Skermanella rosea: one gene and its partner. The protein of the gene in region 1 interacts with the protein of each later gene in a pairwise test. Links are inferred from orthologs where the notes say so. Each region holds a gene or a part of one and is shown on either strand. Other genes may lie near its edges. The genes, in order: grxD and JL101_RS01785.

Region 1 (11,397 bases):
GCGGGCCCAATCTTCCGCCGGCCTTGCGACGGGCGTGCTGTTCGGGCCGGAGCGGACGGGGCTGTTCAACGACGACCTGGCGCTGGCCGATACCAGCCTGACGGTTCCGCTGAACCCCGCGTTCAGCTCGCTCAACCTTGCCCAGGCCGTCCTGATCATCGGGTACGAATGGTACCAGACCGGCGAGGTGGCGCCGGGACGCTATCTGCACACTGGAGCGACCCGGCCCGCCAACAAGGAAGAACTGGTGAACCTGTTCTCCCATCTGGAAGAGGAGCTGGAAAACTCGCGGTTCTTTTCATCGCCTGAGAAGAAGCCGTCGATGATTCGATCTATAAGAAACTGCTTCCAGCGCATGGATATGACTGAACAGGAAGTCAGGACTTTCCATGGCATCATTTCGGCATTGACCGGACGTAAGAGGTCCGCGCCTAAAGAATAGCCATTGAACGTTCAGGATAGACTTCCGTGGGCTGGCACGATGGTTGCTGAGATTCCCCTATCCAACAGATAGGAGAGGGCAATGAGCATCCAGAAGTTCGGCCGGAGCCTGCGTCGTGCGCTTCGGCATTTGCAATTTGCGGTTCAAGGTGCGAACACGCGGGTCAGATTGACCGAGGCGGGAATTCTGCTGAGCGATGCGGCGGACGAGATCGACCTCGCCCTGATGGAGCTGGAAATCGCGAACAGCAACGACTTGGAGTGCGCCGACCTGCGCGAGGCAACCGCCCAGATCCACGAGGCGATCCACCTGATCAGCGGGGTCCGCCGCAGGATAGTATAGGCGGGAGACCGGACCCATTTGCTCGCCTCCGAGGAGAGCCGGACCGACGGCATGTCGCTTGTCCGGCGATGGAACCCGGATTATCAATACCGGAAACCGAGCACCCGCGCCGGGGCCGACCGGAGACGAGCGACATGGATCGGGGCATTGAAACCGGCGCGTCCAGCCGGCATGCCATACTGCTGGTGGAAGGGGATGCATCCGAGCGCGCCGCGACGGCCGCGGTCCTGAGGCAGGAGGGCCACCATATCGTCGAAGCGGCGAGCCTGAGGGAGATGGACCGGACCTTGTCGGAACGGCGTTTCGATCTGCTGCTCACCGACCTGGCGCTGCCCGACGGAATTGCCTTCACCAGGCTCGGGCAACTCCGCCGCGACGAATGCCTCGGCATCATCGTCGTCACCGCCCGGACGGAGGAAGTCGACCGCATTCTCAGCCTGGAACTGGGCGCCGACGACTATCTGGTGAAGCCTCTCAACCTGCGGGAACTGGCGCTGCGCGTCAGGAACCTGCTGCGCCGTCTGCGGGCGGGGCGATCGGGCGCCGGGGCCAGCTGCCGTTTCGACGGGTGGACGCTGGACCTTGCGCGGCGCCATCTGCAGGACCCGGCCGGACGCAATGTCCGGCTGACCCGCAGCGAGTTCGACCTGCTGGTCACGCTTGCGTCCAATCCCGGAAGCATCCTCGACCGTGACCGCCTGACCGCCGCCGTCAGCAGGCGGCCGGGATCGCCGGACGACCGCACGATCGACGTGCTGATCGGGCGGCTGCGGCGCAAGATCGAAATCGATCCGCAAGATCCGAGGCTGATCCTGACGATCCACGGTCAGGGATACTGCTTCGCGGCGGTTTGACGGCCGGAATCGGGACTCCTGACAAGGGCAAATGAATGCTTCAGTATTAATTCGATTTATAACAATATACGTGCCCAAGCTGCAGCATTTCATTTTTGAAACAGCCTGTTCAACTTCATTCACGATATTCGTTTAAGTTTTACTAGAGACATGCAAAGGCAAACTATAGCTTTCGAACCGAGAGGCATTCCGAAAACTACCCGCCAAACAGCGAGGACACGCTTATGAAGTGGAAGGCGCTTGTCCTGACGGTTCTGCTTTGCCTGCCCGCAGCCATGGCTCGCGCCGATGTGGCGCTGGACGATGTGCAGGTCATCGCCAAGTCGTTGGGCTTCCTGGCTGCCAAGCCGGCTACTCCCGCCAAGATGGCGATAGTTTTCGCGCCGGACATCGCTGCCTCCAAGGCCGAGGCCGACCGGCTCGCCACCATGCTCGGCGGCGGCTTCAAGGAGGGCTCGCTGACGCTCGAGCCGCTGCTGGTGCCGGTCACCGAGCTCGAGAAGCTCGACGGGGCCGGCGTCGTCTTCGTGACCACGGGGCTGGCGGCGCACCAGGGCGCCATCTTCGAGTCGGCCAGGGCGAAGCGTCTCCTCACCGTTTCGACCGATTCGAGCTGCGTGCGCACGGGGCACTGCGTCATGTCGGTCGCCAGCCAGCCGGCCGTCGAGATCCTGGTGAACAAGCAGGCGGCCGATCAATCCCAGGTCGCATTCAGGGCGGCCTTCCGCATGCTCATCATCGAAATCTGATGCCGTCCCCGCCTAGCGTGACGCTCCGAGGATCCGCCATGAAGACCCTGTTTCCGCTCGCATCCATCGGCATCGCGCTCGCCCTGACCGCGACCGGACCGGCGAATGCCCAGACCATCAACTACGGAGACCTGGAGGCGCTGTTCAAGGAACCGGTGACCACCAGCGCCATCGGCAAACCGCAGCGGCAGACCGAAGTTCCGGTCACGATGGACATCATCAGCGCGGAGGACATCCGCCGGTCGGGCGCCAACGACATTCCCGAAATCCTGCGGAACGTCGCCGGGGTCGATGTCTGGCGGTGGAGCAACGGCGCCACCGATGTCGGCGTGCGCGGATACAACCAGGCGGCCTCGCCCCGGCTGCTGGTGCTGGTGAACGGCCGACAGGTCTATCTCGACCATTACGGCGTCACGACCTGGAACGCGATCCCCGTCGAGCTGTCGGAAATCCGCCAGATCGAGGTGGTGAAGGGACCGAACTCGGCGCTGTTCGGATTCAACGCCGTCGCCGGCGTGATCAACATCATCACCTTTTCGCCTCTCTACGACGACGTGAACACGGCGACCCTGCGCGGCGGGACGCAGAAATACCGGCAGGTCTCGCTTGTCAATACCCTGAAGGCCGGCGACAGGGCGGGTTTGAAGATATCGGCCGGCGCCTCCGACGCCGATGAGTTCGACACCGAGGCGAGCGCGCTGGTCGACAGCCTGCGCCGGGGGCCGGAGCGGCGGTCGCTCAGCCTTGACGGCCTGGTCCAGGTGACGGACGACATGCAGTGGGGCGTCGAGCTGACGCGCAGTCACCTGGAATATACCGACACGCTGTCGATCTACACGCCGTCGCGGGCGACGACGGATACCTATTCCGCCCGCACGTCGCTGACGGGCGAGAGCGGCTGGGGCCTGTGGGAAGCCTCCATCTACCGCAACTGGCTGGAGGCCGACCTGGACAGCGGCGGCGTCTCGTCCGACCTGCCGGTCACCAACAGCGTCACCGTCGCGAAGCTCCAGGACCTGTTCAAGGTCGGCACCGATCACAGCTTCCGGATCTCCGGCGAGTACCGGCACAACACGATGGAAGTCGTGCCGCACAAGGAGGCCACCGTCTCCTACGACGTCTACTCCGCCGGCGGCATGTGGGACTGGTCGGTGACGAAGTCGGTTTCGCTGACCAACGCGGTCCGGGTGGACCACCTGCGGCTGGACCGCAGCGGGCCGGTGACCCTGGCCAACTTCCCCAGCGCCACCGGGCCGTTCATCAACGACGACTACGACAAGAACCTGACGGAGTACAGCTTCAACAGCAGTCTCGCGTGGCGGCCGACCAAGCTCGACACGGTGCGCGTGATGGCGTCGCGGGGCGTGCAGCTCCCGTCGATGCTGGCCTTCGGCTATCACGACGGATTTCCGCCGAGTCCCGGCAGTCCGCTGCCGATCTATTCCCGGATATCGGGCAACCCCGATATCGATCCGATGGCGGTGATGAACTATGAGCTGGGATACGATCGGCAGATCCCGCAGATCGACGCGCTGGCCCGATTCAGCCTTTACCGGCAGACCTCGAAGAACCTGATCGGAGACGTCGATCCGACCCGGATCAGCTCGATCGATTTCACCACCTTCCCGATCCCGGTCGATTTCCTGTTCGGCAATGTCGGCAGTTCCGCCGCGACGGGGTTGGAGGTCGGCGTGGACGGCCGAATCGGCACCGCCTGGCGCTGGGGGCTGAACTACGCGTTCGAGATCGTCGACGACGACCTGATCGCAGCCTACAACGACGGCAATCCGACGGCCGTCGCCTTCGAGGACTCGACGCCGCGGAACAAGGTGAACGGCCGGATCGGCTATACGCGCGGCGGGTTCGAGGCCGACCTCTTCGCCAACTACGTCTCCGGCTACCGGGTGCCGCAGTACCGGCCCGGGGCCGGCATGTGGGGGCTGGCCGACGTCGATGACCGGATTACGCTGAGCGGACGCATTGGCTATCACCTGAACGACATCATCACCGTCGCGGTGGAGGGATTGTCGTTCAACCAGACGACCCACCGGGAGACCTCGCTGCCCGAGGTCGAACGGAGGGTCTATTTCTCGGTGCGGGCCGACTACTGAGGTCCCGCGTCGGAAACCCTGTCCGGAGAAGCCATCATGGCGAAGCGCCCGACGCTGTCCAACCTGCCGTTCTTCTTCAAGTTCGCCCTCGCGCCGGGTCTGGCGGTCTGCCTGATGATGATCGTCGCCACGGTGGGCTACACGGGGCTGGGCAGGCTGGTCGGCGACCTCAGGACGATGGTCGAGGCGAACCTGCGGGGCGGCATCGACCTGGCCACGGTCAGCGGGCGGATCGACAGGGTGAACGGCCATCTCTACCAGACCGTGGTCGCCAAGGCCGCCCAGGGCAGCGACGCACGCGTGCCGGAGCGGCTGACGGCGATCCGGGGAGAACTGGATTCGATCATCCGGGATCTCGGCATCTGGCGCGACCGGTACGCCCAGCCGCAGGAGCGCGGCAGGCTGGACGAGGCGATCGAGGGGCTGGGCACCTACCGGGAGATGATCGACGTCGTCGAGTCGATGCTGGAATTCGATTTCCGGGGGGTGGTCAAGCTGATCGGGCCGCTGGAGGAAAACTACAGGAAGCTCAATGCCCTGATCGCGGGCATCATCGATTCCGGGGTCGAGAACGCCCGGGGGCAGGCGGACCGGTCCGCGACCGCGGCCGACCTGATGAGGCTGGTGTTCCTGGGGTCGACCCTGCTGGCCGCCGTGGCGGTCGCCGGATTTTCCTGGCGCATCGGCCGGTCGACCACCGGCTCCATCGAACGGATCGCCGCGGTTACCCGGAAGCTCGCCGACGGAAAGCGTGACGTGGATATCGCCGCGCTGTCCCGGAGCGACGAGTTGGGAGCCATCGTGGAGTCGCTGGCGGTGTTCAGGGACAACGGCATCAAGCTGGACCAGTCCTGGGAAGCGCAGAAGCACGAGCACGATCAGCGCGAGCGGCGCGCCCAGGCGATGGAACAGCTCGTCCTGTCGCTGGACGGGGAGATTTCCCGGACTCTGAACCAGGTATCGACCGCGACCGTCACGCTCGAAAGGGCCGCGGAGTCGCTCTCGGCGGTCGCGCAGCAGACGGAGCAGCAGGCCGACTCGGTCGCCGGCGCCGCGGCCCAGGCTTCCGCCAACGTCGATACCGTGGCGGCCACGGCGGAGCGCCTGTCGCTGGCCATCGTCGAGATCGACCGGCAGGTGGGCGAGTCGACGCGGGTGTCCGGCCAGGCCGTCACGTCGGCCCAGCGGGCCAACGATCTGGTCACCGGCATGGACGATACGACCCGGAAGATCGGCGAGGTCGTCAAGCTGATCACCAGCATCGCGGCCAAGACGAACCTGCTGGCCCTGAACGCGACGATCGAGGCGGCGAGGGCGGGGGAGGCCGGGCGGGGCTTCGCGGTGGTCGCCCACGAGGTCAAGGATCTGGCGAACCAGACGGCCCACGCTACGGGCGAGATCACGGCCCAGATCGCCGCCGTGCAGGATGCCACGCGCCTGGGAGCCGAGGCGATCCGGGAGATCACGTCGATCATCGGCCGGATGAACGAGATCGGCGGCATCATCGCCGGCGCGGTCCGGGACCAGAGCGGCGCCACCCACGAGATCGTCGACAGCGCCTTGCAGGCGGCCGACGGGACCCGCACGGTGTCGCGCAGCATCGAGGGCGTCCGGGACGGCGCCGGCGAGACCGGCAAGGCCGCGGAGGACGTCAACGGCGCGGTCGGCACGCTGTCCAGCCAGGCGAGCGACCTGCGCACCATGATCGACCGGTTCCTGGCGGACATCCGGTCGGTCAACGCCTCGCGGGGCAGGGGTTGACGCCGGAAGCTGGCTTTCCGGGTGACATCCGTTTGACTTTCCGCTCCCGGTCCGTATAGTGCGGCGCTTCCTCCCAAGAAGGCGGGCGTGCATGTGGTAACGCCCCGTCCGCGGCCGATCAAGTCCTTCGGGACCATCCGACCGGCAGGACCTATTGGGACAACAAACAGCGTCGAAAGCGATAGCGTATGAGCAAGCGTCAAGAGTCCAAGTACAAGATCGACCGCCGTCTGGGCGTCAACCTCTGGGGTCGTCCGAAGAGCCCGATCAACCGCCGTGAATACGGCCCCGGCCAGCACGGCCAGCGCCGCAAGAAGCCGTCCGACTTCGGCCTGCAGCTGATGGCCAAGCAGAAGCTGAAGGGCTATTACGCCAACATCGGCGAGAAGCAGTTCCGCCGCCTCTATGCCGAGGCCGTCCGCCGCCGCGGCGACACCGGCGAGAACCTGATCCAGCTGCTGGAGCGCCGGCTCGACGCCGTCGTCTACCGCATGAAGTTCGTGCCGACCCCGTTCGCCGCGCGCCAGTTCGTGAACCACGGCCATGTCCGCGTCAACGGCAAGCGCGTCAACATCCCGTCCTACCAGGTCAAGGACGGCGACGTGATCGAGGTCAAGCAGAAGTCGAAGCAGATGGCGCTGGTCATGGAAGCGATCGCTTCCGGTGAGCGCGACATCCCCGACTATCTGGACGTCGACACCTCGGCCCTGAAGGGCACCTTCGTGCGCGCCCCGGCCTTCGCCGACGTGCCGTACCCGGTCCAGATGGAACCGAACCTGGTGGTCGAGTACTACAGCCGCTGATTCTCGCGGCTTGAACGACGAAAGGGGCGCCGGCTCGGACCGGCGCCCCTTTTTTATTCGTGCCCGTCCCGCCCGGGCGAGGCCTTACCGCCGCGCCCGGTGCATCAGGAAGGCGTCGGTGCTGTATATCGCCAGGGCCAGCCAGATCAGCCCGAAAGCGATGGCGTGGGCGGGAGTGAAGTCCTCGCCGAACAGAAGCACGCCGATCGCCAGCTGGAGCGTCGGCGAGATGTACTGCATCAGCCCCATGGTCGACAGTTTAAGGCGTTGGGCGCCGAAGTTGAAGAAGATCAGCGGAAGCGCCGTGACCACGCCGGATACGGCCAGCAGCGCCGCCAGCCCGGGATCGTCCAGGGTGAAGACACCCGTGCCCGCAGCGCCGATCCAGATCAGGTAGATCGCCGCGAAGGGCGTCAGCATCGCCGTCTCGATCAGCAGCCCGACGAGCGGATCGATGCCCGCCTTCTTGCGGATCAGGGCATAGAAACCGAAGGTGGTCGCCAGGGTCAGCGACACCCAGGGCAGTTCGCCCAGGCTGACCACGAGGCTGGTGACGCCGATCGCCGCCAGGGCGACCGAAAGCGTCTGCTTGGCATTGAGCCGCTCGCCAAGGAACAGCACCCCGAGCACCACGTTGACCAGCGGATTGATGTAATAGCCCAGGCTGGTCTGGACGATATGGTCGCTGTTGACCGCCCAGATGAACAGCAGCCAGTTCGTCGTGACGAGGCAGGTGGTCAGGGCGAAGATGCCGACGCGCCGGGCGGTGGACAGGGCGGTCACGACATCGCGCGGGTCGCGCATCACCAGCACCAGGACGATCATCAGCAGCAGCGACCAGAGCACCCGGTGCGACAGGATCTCTACCGGAGTGGCCGGCTGAAGCGCCTTGAAGAAGATCGGGGCGACGCCCCAGACCAGGAAGGCTCCGAGCGCGTACAGGACGCCGGAAACGGCGGGATCGACGGGAGCGCGCGCGTCACGGGCCACGCGAGGGCCGCCGGAGTTGGCAAGGGGCGATTCGGACATGATCGCTGCTTAACACGGCAGCAGATCAACCGGTGCATCGGGCGCCCTGCACCGTGGGCATAACTGACCTGCGACGCGCCTGGACAGGTCAGGCGCTGCGCAGTTTCTGCAGAAAGCTGTCCACGGTCGCGCGCAGATCCCTGGCCTTGTCGTTCACCGAGCGGGCCGAGGACATCACCTGATCGGCTGTCCGGCCCGAATTCTCGGTGGCCGAAGCGACCCGCTCGATGTCGCTGTAGACCCGCCGCGTCCCGTCGGAGGCGGTATCCACATTGTGGGCGATCGTTCGGGCCGCGGTGCTCTGGCGCTCGACGGCCGACGCGATGTCGGTGACGATGCCGCCGATCTGCTCGATGGTCTGGGCGACGTTGGTCATGGTCGCGACCGCCCTGCCGGTGACCTCCTGGATCTGGTGAATCTTCTGCGTCACCTCCTCGGTCGCGCGCCCGGCCTGTCCGGCAAGGTTCTTCACCTCGCTCGCCACGACGGCGAACCCCTTGCCCGCCATGCCGGCCCGGGCGGATTCGATCGTCGCGTTGAGCGCCAGCAGGTTGGTCTGGGCCGCGATCTCGCCGATCATGCCGACCACCTGGCCGATCTCCCGGACGGTGTCGTTCAGCCCGGCCACCACGTCGTTCGTGGCGGCGACCTGGTCCATTCCGATGCGGGCGATGGTGGTCGCGTTTCCGGTCTGGCGCTCGATGTCGGCGATGCTGTCCGACAGGGCGTTCGCGGCCGAGGCCAGGCTTTCGACGCTGGCGGACGAGGTCCGCGAGGTCGAGGCGATGGCCGAGGAGCGCTCGCGGGCGTCGTCGCAGGAACTCAGCATCAGCTGGGCGTTGGATTGAAGCGCGGTGGCCGCCCCGGACAGGGTCTCCACGACCTGGCCGATGCTCTCGTCCAGGCGGCCCGCCAGATCGCCGAGCACGCGCCGGCGCTCCGCCTCGGACTGCCGCTTGAGGGCGGCCTGCTCGGCCTCCAGGCGGAGCTTCTCGACCGTGTTCTGCTTGAGCACGAGGACGGCCCGCGCCATGACGCCGATTTCGTCCTGCTGGGCGGCGTAGGGGATCGCGACGGTGGGCTGGCCTCCGGCAAGCTGGTCGATGGCCCCGGTCAGCCGCATCAGCGGGTTGACGACCCGGCTCCGCGTGAACCACAGGAAGAACAGGCCGACCGATATCAGCGTGCAGATGGTCGCGACGCTTCCCCAGGTCACCAGGAAGGACATCAGGGAGACGGTGGACGTCAGGCTCTCGGCACCGGGAAGGCGGGCTTCGGCGACAAGCGCCGTCCAGTCCTGCGTGAAGCGGCGAAGCCCCAGGAGGACGAGGACCGACATGGAGGCGCCGACGACCCCGATGCCGAGCAAGGCATAGGCGACGGCCGATCCCAGGAACCGCAGCGTCAGACCCCGAACGAAACCACCGGTAAGCGCCGTAGCCGAACCGCGTGCCATGACCAAGTCCTTTTCCCTTTTACTTTTTTCGGTCAGGACTTTCGCGTGCCAAGCATTACCGCCGGCTTAACGAAGATATATGTCAAAAGGCGGTTCCGGGCTTTTCCGGGGACTTGGATGCGGGCATGAAAAAGGGCTCCGCCTGCGGAGCCCTTTCCCTGAAGTCTCTGCAAGGACGGAGAGAGGTCAGGCCTTGACCTGGACGTCCACGCCCTTGGAGCTCAGCATCTCCATCAGCTCGCCGGTCTGGTACATCTCGCGGACGATGTCGCAGCCGCCGACGAACTCGCCCTTCACGTAGAGCTGCGGGATGGTCGGCCAGCTGCTGAAGGTCTTGATGCCTTCCCGTAGGCTCGGGTCGACCAGCACGTCGATCCCCTTGAACTTGACGCCCAGGTGGGTCAGCACCTGGACCACGGCGGACGAGAAACCGCACTGCGGGAAAACCGGGGTGCCCTTCATGTAGAGGACGACGTCGTTGCTCTCGATGTCGCTCTTGATCCGCTCTGCTACGGAGTTGTCCATCTCTCGATATCCTCGTGAATTCGACCGTTCGGGGCGACCGGCGGTGGAAACCGGCGTTGGTGGTCAGTCAGGCGTCCTTGGGAACGCTGGTCTGCAGGGCCAGGGCGTGGAGTTCCCCGCCCATGCGGCCCTGCAGGGCGTCGTAAACCATCTTGTGCTGCTGAACGCGCGTCTTGCCTTTGAAAGCGGCGGATTCGACGTACGCGGCGTAATGATCGCCATCGCCCCGCAGATCCTCGATGCGAACCTCGGCATCGGGGATGCCTTCCCTGATCAAGCTCTCGATGAGAGCCGCGTCCATCGCCATTTTCAGCCTTCCCGCTCAGCTTATGGGGTTAATCCGCACCGCCTGCCATGATCGACGGCAGCCAGGCTTCATGTGCCGTTCTAAGGCCATCAACCGATATGGCGTCACCCGCACCGAGTGTCAACGTGGTGCCGCCGGTCACGCCGAGACGCCGCACCGGCACGCCGGCCGCGTTCGCTCGACCGATCACGGCGTCGGCGTCGGACGAGGTGACGACATAACGGCCCTGGTCCTCGCCGAACAGGAAACCGGCTGCGCCGACACCGTCCGGCAGGTCGATCGCGGCGCCGATCCGGCCGGCCATCGCCATCTCCGCCAGCGCCACCAGCAGGCCGCCGTCCGAGACGTCGTGGCAGGCCGTGACGGCGCGGTCGCGGATCAGGTCGCGGACCAGATCGCCGTTGCGGCGTTCGGCCGCAAGGTCGACCGGCGGCGGCGAGCCTTCCTCGCGGCCGTGGATCTCCCTCAGATAAAGCGACTGCCCGACATGGCCCCGCGTCTCGCCGACCAGCAGGATCGCCTGGTCCGGTGCCTTGAACGCGAGGGAGACGGCCAGCGACGCGTCGGGCAGGATGCCGACGCCGCCGATCGCCGGGGTGGGCAGGATCGCCTCGCCGTTGGTCTCGTTGTAGAGGCTGACATTCCCCGACACGACCGGGAAATCCAGCACGGTGCAGGCGTCCGCCATGCCCTGGATGCACCCGGCGAACTGGCCCATGATCCGCGGCTTCTGCGGATTGCCGAAGTTCATGTTGTCGGTGATCGCCAGCGGCTTGGCGCCGACCGCGGTCAGGTTGCGCCACGCCTCGGCCACCGCCTGGGCGCCGCCGCGGACCGGATCGGCGAAGCAGTAGCGGGGCGTGCAGTCGGTCGTGATGGCCAGCGCCTTGTTCGTCCCGTGGACGCGCACCACCGCGGCATCGCCGCCCGACGCCGCGACCGTGTCGGCGCCGACTTGGCTGTCGTACTGCTCCCAGATCCAGCGGCGCGACGCCAGGTCCGGGCTGCCGATCAGGCG
Region 2 (11,371 bases), 2.2 Mb from region 1 along the record:
GGTGGCGCTGGTGCTGATCGGCACCGGCACGCCGCTGCCCCGATGGGTGCTGGACGTCACGGGCCTGCTCGGCGGGTTGACGGTGCCCCTGATGCTCCTGCTGCTGGGCGGGTCGCTGGGGAAGCTGAAGCTGTACCGGCTGGGCCGGCCGGCGGCGCTGTCCTGCCTCCGCGTCGGGCTGGGGCTGGCAGCCGGCCTGGCGGTGTCGAAGGCGCTGGGCCTGGACCCGCTGCCGGCGGGGGCGCTGGTGATCCAGTGCGCGATGCCGGTCGCCGTTTTCAGCTATCTGTTCGCCGTCCGCTACAACGGCCCGGCCGACGAGGTCGCCGGCATGATCCTGATCTCCACCCTGCTGGCGCTGGCTGCCTTGCCGCTGATCCTGATGGCCGCCGCGTGAGGAGGTGCATGAGGGGGCATCGCAGGCATTCCCGCGCCGCGCTTGACCCCCCGCGGCGCGCGGCCGATATTCGGGTACAGGTTTACGTATACGTAACATAAAGCACAGGTCCAGATGCCGCTTTCAGCACCCGCCCCGCGCGAGCATATCCATACCCGCCGGGTGACCTGCCAGGGATTCCGCCGGACCGACGGGCTGTGGGACATCGAGGGCCATATCACCGACGTCAAGACCTACCCGTTCGAGAACGACTTCCGCGGCCCGATCGAGCCGGGCGATCCCATCCATGACATGTGGATCCGGCTGACGGTGGACGACCGGTTCGAGGTGAAGGCGGTCGAGGCGGTGACCGACAAGAGCCCCTATGGGGTGTGCCCGGCGATCACGCCGAACTTCCAGCGGCTGGTCGGATTGCGGATCCGATCCGGGTGGACCCAGAAGGTCAAGGAACTGCTGGGCGGCGTCGAGGGCTGCACCCATCTGGTGGAACTGCTGGGGCCGGTCGCCACGACGGCGTTCCAGACGATCTTCCCCGTGCTGGCGCGCGAACGGGCGCGGGGCGGGTCGATGGACGGCGACTCGCCGTCCGCTCCCGCCGCGCGCAAACGCCCGCCGCTGCTGCTCGACACCTGCCACGCCTTCCGGAGCGACGGCGAGGTCACCCGGAAACAATGGCCGGAATACTATACCGGCAACGACTGAACCCCGGCGATCACTCGGCGGCGTCCGGCGTCTCGAACGGCGTCTGGTGGAACGGTTCGCCTTGCCCGTGGGAGGCCCGGGCATGCCCCTCCTCGGTGGCGGCCGCCCGGAAATAGGCCAGCGCGAAGACCCGGATCGCGGCGGTCAGGGACGTGGCCGGCTCCTTCCGCTCGTTGATCTGGGTGCACAGGACATGGATGGTGATGCGCTCGCGCCGGCATATGTCGTACAGGGCGTCCCACATGAAGGGTTCGAGCCGGCAACTGGTCCGGTGCCCCGCGACGGTGACGTTGCGGCTGACCAGCGTGCTCGGCTTCATGGCCGCCTCCAGGCGCGATGCGCCGGGTCCCTCGCCATCCGTTGCGAATTCGGCGGGCTGGTTGTCGCGAGCGCCCGCCGGTTCGGAGGCGACCTCTGGCGCCGGGGCGGCTAGCGCCTGATCAGAATGCATTCGGTGAATCCCTCTCAATCGATCCTACGGAGTGCGCCGCCGTCCGATCGACAGGGGTCCTCGAAAACCCATATCAGCCGAATGGTTGCGCAGGTGTGACTGTACGCACTTTCGAGGTAATTTCAACCAATGTCATATTCCCTTTGGAAGATATTTCTTCATTACTGCTATCGCTCTGGTTGCTCCTGTATGCAGTCTTCCGCTGTCTGCATCCAGGGGGCTTCACCTTGGCGGATCAGGCATCCTCCGCGGGCGTCAGCGTCCTGAGGCTCAGGGCGTGGACCCGCTCCCGCAGCTCGTCCGCGACGGCCTCGTAGACCAGGCGCTGGCGGGCGACCCGGGACTTCCCGTCGAAGGCGTCCGACACGATCAGAACGTTGAAATGGGTTTCGCCCAGGGGGTCCGCACCGGCATGGCCGGCGTGGCGGTGGGAGTCGTCGACGATTTCCAGCCGACTCGGGCGGAAAGCCTCGGTCAGCTTGGTACGCATGCGGGTCGCGTAGTCCCCGGACTGGGTCGCCGTGCTGGTCATCTTGAAACCGCCTTGCCGATGGGGCTGTTGAGGTGCGTGGTCCGACGTGCGGCGGATGCAGCATCGCCGTCGCTTGAAAAGTGCTATCGTCCCCTTCCCGCTGTCAAGGAAGCCCCTGATTGTCCGATCCCGGTTCCACCCGGTCCGCCCTTTCCTCCCCGGGTTCCCCGTCCGGCACGGCCGGGACCGGGGCGAGCGCCACCGTCTCGGCCCGAAGCGCCTACCTGCTGCTCGCGACCGTCATCCTGCTCTGGGGAATCAACTGGCCGGTGATGAAGCTCGGCCTGGCCGACATCCCGCCCATGACCTTCGCCGTGATCCGGATGGTGCTGGGCGCGCTCTGCATGTTCGGAGTGCTGGCGGTGCGCGGCGGCATCCGCCTGCCCGACCGCCACGACCTGCCGATCGTGCTGTCGGTCGGGCTGCTCCAGATGGGGGCGTTCCTGGCGCTGGTGACGGTGGCGCTCCAGTTCGTGCCGGCCGGCCGGTCGTCGATCCTGGCCTACACGACGGCCCTGTGGGTCGTGCCGGGCGCCGCGCTGTTCCTGGGCGAGCGGCTGGGCGGCCGGCGCCTGGTCGGTTTCCTGCTCGGCATGGCGGGCGTGGCGGTGATGTTCAACCCGGCGGCGTTCGACTGGACCGACCGCGACGTCCTGATCGGCAACGGCCTGCTGATGCTTGCGGCGCTGGCCTGGGCAGCCCAGATCATACAGGTGCGCGGCCATACCTGGCACGCGTCGCCCCTTCAACTCGCGCCCTGGCAGTTCACGGTCGCGGCGGTGGCCCTGCTGCCGTTCGCCGTCCTCCTGGATGCCGGCAAACCCATCGATTGGACCGCGCAGCTGGCCGCGGTCCTGTTCTACAATGCGCCGATCGCCACGGCGTTCTGCTTCTGGGCGGTGGTCACGGTCAACCGTGCCCTGCCCGCCATCACAACCTCGCTGGGCACGCTCGGCGTACCGGTCGCGGGCGTCATCGCCTCGGCCGCGATGCTGGGGGAACCGGTGACCTTGACCAACCTGACGGGACTGGTGCTGATCCTCGGGGGGCTGGCCTGGCTGGCCTTCGCCGACCGCAGGCCGTCCAGCAACCGATAGCCGCGCTGCGAGCGGGGATGCTTGCCAGCGCTTCAACCTCTGACCATACTTTTCCGATGCACAAGAACCGTGTCCAATACTCGACCCGTTTTTCCGAGGAGGCGCCGCCGGCGACCCGCTGCTGCGACATGCCCACATGCTCGGCCACGGGCGAGTACAGGGCGCCCAAAGGACGCGAGCGCCTGAACGAATATTTCTGGTTCTGCCTGGAGCACGTGCGCGAGTACAACAAGGCGTGGGACTATTACGCCGGCATGTCGGAGCGCGAGATCGAGCGGCATGTCCGCAGCGACGTGACGTGGCAGCGGCCGACCTGGCCCATGGGGTTCTGGCGCACCCGCGAGCGGGCGATGCACGAGGAGGCGATGCGCCAGTACGGCTTCCGCGACGCCGGCGACGGAACCGGCGAGCGCGGCCGCAACGGCCGTGCCGACGGCGCCGCCAACCGGATGCGAACCCCGGAGGAGGAGGCGCTTGCCGAACTCGACCTGGAGCCGCCGGTGGACTTCGCGCGGATCAAGGCCAGATACCGGGAACTCGCCAAGATCCACCATCCCGACATCAATGGTGGCGACAAGACCGCGGAGGAGACGTTAAAACGGATAAACCGGGCCTACTCGGTACTGAAAACCAGCTACGGGGCCTGAGACGGCTTCCCCCGGATCCTCGGCAAGGGGGATCCTCCGCACGATAGAACCGGCGCCCGAGCCGTCCACCCAACCGATGAATGAAGCGACAGACACTATGGCCTCCGAAACGACACAACAATCAGCGCTGACCGGCTCGCTCCCGGACATCAAGGTCTCCGTCCGGCAGACTTTCGGGATCGACAGCGATCTCCAGGTTCCCGCCTTCAGCGCCAATTCCGAGCACGTGCCCGACGTGGACGACACCTACCGGTTCGACCACGACACCACGCTCGCGATCCTGGCCGGCTTCGCCTACAACAGGCGGGTCATGGTCCAGGGCTACCACGGCACCGGCAAGTCGACCCATATCGAGCAGGTCGCCGCCCGCCTCAACTGGCCCTGCATCCGGATCAACCTGGACAGCCACATCAGCCGCATCGACCTGATCGGCAAGGACGCCATCGTGCTGCGCGACGGCATGCAGGTGACCGAGTACCGCGAGGGCATCCTGCCCTGGGCGCTCCAGCACCCGTGCGCGATCGTGTTCGACGAGTACGACGCCGGCCGCCCCGACGTCATGTTCGTGATCCAGCGCGTGCTGGAGGTCGAAGGCAAGCTGACCCTGCTCGACCAGAACCGCGTCATCCGCCCGCACCCGGCGTTCCGCCTGTTCGCGACCGCCAACACCGTGGGCCTGGGCGACACCACCGGCCTGTACCACGGCACCCAGCAGATCAACCAGGGCCAGATGGACCGCTGGAACATCGTCGCCACGCTCAACTACCTGCCGCACGACGACGAGGTGAAGATCGTCGCGGCCAAGGTCCAGGGCTATGACGACGAGAAGGGACGCCAGCAGATCTCGGCCATGGTCCAACTCGCCGACCTGACGCGCGCAGGGTTCATGTCGGGCGACATCTCGACCGTCATGTCGCCCCGCACGGTCATCACCTGGGCCGAGAACGCCAAGATCTTCAACGACATCCCGTTCGCGTTCCGGATCACCTTCCTGAACAAGTGCGACGAGGTGGAGCGGTCGACCGTGGCCGAGTACTACCAGCGCTGCTTCGGCACCGAGCTTCCGGAGACCGGGGTTCGCGCCAACCTGGCGTAAGGAAGACGGGGGCACCGATCCGAGGGTCGGGTGAGGGGCGCCCCGACCCGCGCGAAACAGCAGAGCCGAAGATAGACATGTCCGACAAAGAAAACCCCGTCGAGATCTTCAAGCGCGCCACGTCGGCCACGATCCGGGCCATCGCGGAGCGCAACGATCTCCAGATCGGCTTCAGCGGCGAGCCGCCGGGCGTGGCCGGGGCGCGGGTCCGGGTGCCGATGCCGGCGCGCGACCTCAATCCCCGGGACGTCGCCACCCTGCGCGGAGCGGCCGACGCGGTGGCCCTGCGGCTTCGCCACCACGACAGCGGCATCCACACCCAGCGCATGCCCACCGGCGACACCGCCCGGGCGGCGTTCGAGGCGCTGGAGCAGGCCCGCTGCGAAGCCCTGGGCGCCCGGGCCATGCCGGGCGTCGCGTCCAACCTGGGGGCGGCGCTGGACGAGCGGTACCGCCGCCAGGGCTTCGAGCGGGTGACCGAGCGCGACCAGGCCCCGCTGTCGGAGGTGATGCGCCTGCTGGCCCGCGAGGCGCTGACAGGCGCGCCGCCGCCCGCCACCGCCCGCTTCGCGGTGGACCTGTGGCGCCCCTGGGTGGAGGAGCGGATCGGCAAGGACATGAACGAGTTGGCGGCGCTTCTGGACGACCAGGACCGCTACGCCCGCGAGGTCCGCAAGCTGCTGTCCCACCTGGACATGGAAGTCGGCGGCGAGCCGGAGACGACCGAGGAGGACGACGAGGAGCAGCAGGAGGGCGAGCCGGACGAGAACGAGCCGAACGACGGCCAGTCCCGCGGCGGCGAGGATTCGACCAGCCAGACCGAGACCATGACCCAGCCCGACACCCGCGAGGTCGACCAGGACGACGGGGCGGAGGGCGCCGACCAGATGGACGGCGAGATGGCCGAGGGCAGCGGGTCGGAGGAGCCGGGTTCGCCCGGGCAGCCCTGGCGCCCCGACCACAGCCGCCGCAACGAGGCCGATCCCGACGCCTACAAGGCGTTCACGACGGAGTTCGATGAGGTGGTCGAGGCCGACGACCTGTGCGACCCGGACGAGCTGACCCGGCTGCGGGCCCTGCTCGACCAGCAGCTCCAGCACCTCCAGGGCGTGATCTCCCGGCTGGCCAACCGGCTCCAGCGCCGGCTGCTGGCGAAGCAGACCCGCGCCTGGGAGTTCGACCTGGACGACGGCCTGCTGGACGCGGCCAGGCTCAGCCGCGTGGTGGTCAACCCGGTGCTGCCCCTGTCGTTCAAGCGGGAGAAGGAGACGGATTTCCGCGACACCGTGGTCGGCCTGCTGATCGACAATTCGGGATCGATGCGCGGCCGGCCGATCACCATCGCCGCGATGAGCGCCGACATCCTGGCGCGCACCCTGGAGCGATGCGCGGTCAAGGTCGAGATCCTGGGCTTCACCACCCGGGCCTGGAAGGGCGGGCAGGCGCGCGAGCGGTGGATCGGCCGGGGCAAGCCGGCCAATCCCGGCCGGCTCAACGACCTGCGGCACATCGTCTACAAGAACGCCGACGCGCCGTGGCGCCGCGCCCGCAAGAACCTGGGCCTGATGCTGCGGGAAGGCATCCTGAAGGAGAACATCGACGGCGAGGCGCTGCTGTGGGCGCACAACCGGCTGATGGCCCGGCCGGAGCAGCGGCGCATCCTGATGGTGATCTCCGACGGCGCGCCGGTCGATGACTCGACGCTGTCGGTGAATTCCGGCAACTACCTGGAGCGGCACCTCCGGCAGGTCATCGACACGATCGAGACCCGCTCGCCGGTCGAGCTGGTGGCGATCGGCATCGGCCACGACGTCACCCGCTATTACCGGCGCGCGGTGACCATCGTCGATGCGGAACAACTGGGCGGCACCATGATGGAGAAGCTGGCCGAGCTGTTCGACGAGGACACCAGGGCCGGCCAAACCGCCGGGAGCCGGCGCGGAGGGGGCGCGGCCAGCCGCCGCGCCCGGTAATCTGCAAATGCTTCTCAAACTCGCTTGACAGGCGCGGCGTGTCCGAACAAGGTGCCGAGCGTTGCGAACGCATCTCATTCACGCCGGTCTGTCGAGGGAAACCCATGAACTTCTTCACTCGCGGCACCCTTGCCGCCACTTTCGGCGCCGTCCTGCTGGGCACGGCCTTCGCCGCCCAGGCTGCCGAGGTCAACGTCTATTCGTCGCGCCACTATGACACCGACAAGGCGCTCTATACGAACTTCACCCAGCAGACCGGCATCAAGGTCAACATCATCGAAGGCAAGGATGACGAGCTGATCGAGCGCATCCGGACCGAGTCCGGCAACAGCCCGGCCGACATCCTGATCACCGTCGATGCCGGCCGCCTGTGGCGCGCCCAGAACGCCGACATCCTGCAGCCGACCAAGTCCCAGGTGCTGGAGCAGGCCGTCCCGGCCCATCTGCGCGAGCCGTCCGGCCTGTGGTTCGGCCTGACCAAGCGGGCGCGCGTCATCATCTACAACAAGGCGGCGGTCAAGCCGGCCGACCTGTCGACCTACGAGGACCTGGCCGACCCGAAATGGAAGGGCCGCCTGCTGATCCGCTCCTCGACCAACGTCTACAACCAGTCGCTGGCCGGCTCCATGCTGGCCGCCCACGGCGAGAAGAAGACGGAAGAGTGGGCCCGCGGCATCGTCGCCAACCTCGCCCGCCCGCCCCAGGGCGGCGACAGCGACCAGATCAAGGCGGTCGCCGCCGGCGAGGGCGACATCGCGGTCAGCAACACCTATTACTTCGGCCGCATCGCCGGGTCGGGCAAGCCCGAGGACAAGGCCATCGCGGAGAAGGTCGGCGTCTTCTTCCCCAACCAGAACGACCGCGGCACCCACGTCAACATCAGCGGCGCCGGCGTCCTGAAGAACGCCCCGAACCGCGAGAACGCCGTCAAGTTCCTGGAATACCTCGTCAGCCCGCAGGCGCAGAAGATCTTCGCCGAAGGCAACTACGAGTATCCGGTCCTGAAGCAGGCGGAGCAGTCGCCGGTCATCGCCTCCTGGGGCTCCTTCAAGGAGGACGAGCTGAACGCCTCCGTGTTCGGCAAGAACAACGAGGAAGCCCTCAAGATCATGGACCGCGCCGGCTGGAAGTGAGCCGGCGGTCTGGCGGCGGCCACCTGGAACCGCAGGTCGGCCTTCGCCCGTCAGGGCGAACGCCGACGGCGGTCACCATCATTCCTGCGTGCTGTCGGCGCTGGCCCTGCGAGCCAGGGCCCACCTACGAAACGTGAATCCGATCGTCCCTCAGGGCGCGACCACGGTCCGGTCGCGCCCTGTCGCTTTTGCCTGGTACAGGGCGCGGTCGGCCCGCCCCAGGGCCTGCTCGATGCTCGCGTCCTCGAACCGGCAGCCGGCCACGCCCATGCTGACGGTGATGCCGAATGCGGTGCCGTCATCGGCGGCGACCTCCAGGTCGGCCAGGTTTCGGCGGACCCGCTCCGCGACCCGCAGGGCTTCCTGGTCCGTGGTCCCCACCAGCAGCAGCGCGAACTCCTCCCCGCCGACGCGGCCCACCAGGTCGGTGTCGCGCAGCATGCAGCGGCAGCTCCTGACCAGCAGGATCAGCGCCGCGTCGCCCGCGGCATGGCCATGGGAGTCGTTCACCCGCTTGAAATGGTCGACGTCGAGCATGACCAGCGACACCGGGCCGCCGTAGCGCCGCAGCCGGGCGAGTTCGAGTTCCGCCCGCTCCATGAAATGCCGCCGGTTGGCGGCGCCGGTCAGCGCGTCGGTGGTGGCGAGCCGGATCAGCTCCTCCTCCGCCCGGCGGCGCTCCGTCGTGTCCCGCACCACCGCGGTGAAAAGCCGCCCTCCCGGCGAGGCGAAGTGCGAGATCGAGACCTCCGCGGCGAACTCGGTGCCGTCGCGGCGCAGCCCCGTCACCGCCGGACGCTCGGTCATGCCGCTGGAGCCCCGGCCGGTGCCGGCTAACTGGTCGACATGGTGCCGGTGGGCCTGACGCGCCCGTTCCGGCAGCAGCAGGTCGAGCGGCCGGCCCAGGACCTCGTCCGCCCGGTAGCCGAACAGGCGCTCGGCCGCCGGGTTGAACAGCGAGATGCGATTGCTCTCGTCGATCACCACGATGCCGTCATGGGCCAGTTCGATGATTCCCTTCAGGCGCTCCTCGGACAGGCGGACCCGCTCCTCCAGGGACCGGCGGGTGATGGCGTAGCGGATCGCCCGCCGGATGGTCCCGCCTTCGAACTGCCCCTTGACCAGGAAGTCCTGCGCGCCGGCCTTGACCGCCTCGACCGCGAAGTCGGCATCGTCGAAGCCGGTCAGGACGATCAGCGGCAGGTGCGACGCCCGGGCGCGGATGCTGCTGATCGTGCCGAAGCCCTGGCTGTCGGGCAGCGACAGGTCGAGCAGGACCACGTCGCTGGTGCCGGCCGAAAGCCGCTCGCACGCGGCTCCCAGGGAACCGACATGGTCGACGACGAAGCGGCCCTCCTCCTCGCCGAGCAGTTCGCGGACGAGGCGGGCGTCGCCGGGGTTGTCCTCGACCAGCAGGACCTGGATGGGGAGCATGTCAGGCATTCCGCGTCGCGACGGGATCAGCCGGACGGCAGCCGGACGGCGGTCAGCCAGAAGTCCTTCAGCAGGGTGATCATCCTGATGAAGTCCTCAAGCTCCACCGGCTTGGTCAGGAAGCAGTTGGCGTGCCGGCTGTAGGCGCGCTGGACGTCGGAATGGACGTCCGAGGTGGTCAGGATGATGACCGGCAGATCGGTGAGGCCGGGATCGGCGCGGATGTCCTCCAGCACTTCCCAGCCGTCCTTCCTCGGCATGTTGAGGTCGAGCAGCAGCAGGTCCGGGCGCGGCGCGGCCTCGTAAGGGGGCTGCCGGCGCAGGAACGCCATGGCCTCGACCCCGTCCTCCACATGGTGCAGCTTCGCGAGGAACCTGCCCTCCTTCATGACCTCCTCGACCAGGCGCGCGTCCGCCGGGTTGTCCTCGGCGAGAAGGATGTTCAGGCCATGGGAGAGCTGATGCACGCTGAAGCCCCGATCCGTCGGTGAGCAAAGGGAATGCTTATGACTCCGCCGGTTCCGCGACAAGCTCGGCGCGCGGAGCGTGGTCATCCGCCGCAGCCGCCGGAAGGGTGAAGGAGAAGACCGAGCCGGAGCCGGGCACCGACGACACGGAGATGGTGCCGCCATGGCGCTCCACGATCTTCCGGCAGATCGCCAGCCCGATGCCGGTGCCGGGATGGACCCGCTGGGAATGCAGGCGCTCGAACACCACGAAGATCCGGTCGAAATACCGGGCCTCGATCCCGATGCCGTTGTCCGAGACCGAGAACTCCCACGCGGAACCGACCGGCCTGACGCCGATGGATATCCTCAGGTCCCGGTCGGGCGCCCGGTACTCGATCGCGTTCGCCAGCAGGTTCCGGAAGACCTCCGTGATCTCGCGGGCATCTCCCGGCAGGTGGGGGGCGCGGTCCGGCAGTTCCACGGCGGCGCCGATCGCATGGACGAGTTCCTTCACCCCCTCCACCGCTTCCCGGAGGCAGGCGCCGGTGTCCGCCAGCGACGCCGGGGGATCGCTCCGCTCGATCAGGGAGTAGCGCAGCAGGTCCTGGATCAGGCACTTCATGCGCACGCTGCTCTCGACGATGAACCCCAGGAAATCGTCGGCATCCTTGTCGAGGCGCCCGGCATAGCGGCGGACCAGCAGGTTGGCGTAGCTGACCATGATCCGTAGCGGCTCCTGAAGGTCGTGGGCCGCCACCTCGGCGAAGCGGGCCAGTTCGACGTTGGAGCGCTCCAGCTTCTCGACCGTCCGGCGCAGCCGGTGCTCGATGATCTTCTGGTCGGATATATCCTGCGCCACGCCCCGGAACCCGACGACATGGCCGTCGGCATGCAGGATCGGGATGCCGCTTCCCCACAGCCACACGGTCCCGCCATCCTTGCCGATGCAGCGGAATTCCTCGTGGCGGAACGGGCGCGCCGTGGCGGCGTGGTTGCGCAGCACGGCCGTCATGCGGGCGCCGTCCTCCGGCGCCATCGTGTCGACCATGGCGCAATGCAGGAGTTCCGCCGGGCTGTGCCCCAGCACGTCCTGGACCCGGTCGCTGACGAAGGTGTAGCGGCCGGCGACATCGCTTTCCCAGATGAACTCCCCGGCCATGCCGACGATATCCTGGAAGCGCCGGTTGCTCTCCCGAAGATTGTTCTCGATCTCGATCCGCTGGGTCAGGTCGTGGGTGACGACGGAGAAACCCAGCAGACGATCCTCGCCGCCGTCCCCCGACTCCTTCCGGCCGCCCTCCCGGATGCCCGCGACGGTGGTGACGCAGGGAAAGCGCGAGCCGTCCCGGCGCAGGTGCCAGCGCTCGGTCGAATGCCGGCCCTTCTCGCGCGCGACCGCCAGCTCGACCTCGGGGACGCCGGCCCGGACCGCGTCGGGCAGGAAGAACATGCCGTAGGGC

What was found.
Region 2: the proteins of grxD (region 1) and JL101_RS01785 interact in binary tests that used the Escherichia coli proteins (3 or more experiments, as listed by UniProt). The link is inferred for Skermanella rosea from one-to-one orthologs.

The regions. Positions count from the first base shown.
Region 1 is NZ_CP086111.1:2,522,241-2,533,637, forward strand. What follows is about bases 8,404-11,397. They hold grxD (Grx4 family monothiol glutaredoxin), read right to left. Parts: upstream 10,073-11,397; coding sequence 9,734-10,072; downstream 8,404-9,733. Other genes in these bases: JL101_RS11575 (methyl-accepting chemotaxis protein), read right to left, coding at 8,404-9,547; JL101_RS11585 (BolA family protein), read right to left, coding at 10,140-10,379; purL (phosphoribosylformylglycinamidine synthase subunit PurL), read right to left, coding at 10,408-11,397. Outside these bases: JL101_RS11535 (RNA methyltransferase), read left to right, coding at 1-442; JL101_RS11540 (hypothetical protein), read left to right, coding at 524-784; JL101_RS11545 (response regulator transcription factor), read left to right, coding at 919-1,638; JL101_RS11550 (YfiR/HmsC family protein), read left to right, coding at 1,863-2,387; JL101_RS11555 (TonB-dependent receptor plug domain-containing protein), read left to right, coding at 2,426-4,498; JL101_RS11560 (methyl-accepting chemotaxis protein), read left to right, coding at 4,535-6,259; rpsD (30S ribosomal protein S4), read left to right, coding at 6,448-7,062; EamA family transporter RarD, read right to left, coding at 7,147-8,091; more of JL101_RS11575, read right to left, coding at 8,180-8,403. UniProt on the Escherichia coli protein: Monothiol glutaredoxin involved in the biogenesis of iron-sulfur clusters.
Region 2 is NZ_CP086111.1:372,616-383,986, reverse strand. Bases 435-3,402 are described here. They hold JL101_RS01785 (BolA family protein), read right to left. Parts: upstream 2,083-3,402; coding sequence 1,786-2,082; downstream 435-1,785. Other genes in these bases: JL101_RS01775 (J domain-containing protein), read left to right, coding at 3,236-3,402; JL101_RS01780 (DMT family transporter), read left to right, coding at 2,202-3,179; JL101_RS01790 (ribbon-helix-helix domain-containing protein), read right to left, coding at 1,110-1,418; JL101_RS01795 (DUF2889 domain-containing protein), read left to right, coding at 512-1,099. Outside these bases: JL101_RS01800 (AEC family transporter), read left to right, coding at 1-397; more of JL101_RS01775, read left to right, coding at 3,403-3,826; cobaltochelatase subunit CobS, read left to right, coding at 3,924-4,922; cobaltochelatase subunit CobT, read left to right, coding at 5,000-6,895; JL101_RS01760 (Fe(3+) ABC transporter substrate-binding protein), read left to right, coding at 7,000-8,028; JL101_RS01755 (diguanylate cyclase), read right to left, coding at 8,179-9,462; JL101_RS01750 (response regulator), read right to left, coding at 9,489-9,929; JL101_RS01745 (PAS domain S-box protein), read right to left, coding at 9,967-11,371. UniProt on the Escherichia coli protein: Transcriptional regulator that plays an important role in general stress response. Has many effects on cell morphology, cell growth and cell division. Acts by regulating the transcription of many genes, including dacA (PBP-5), dacC (PBP-6), ampC and mreB.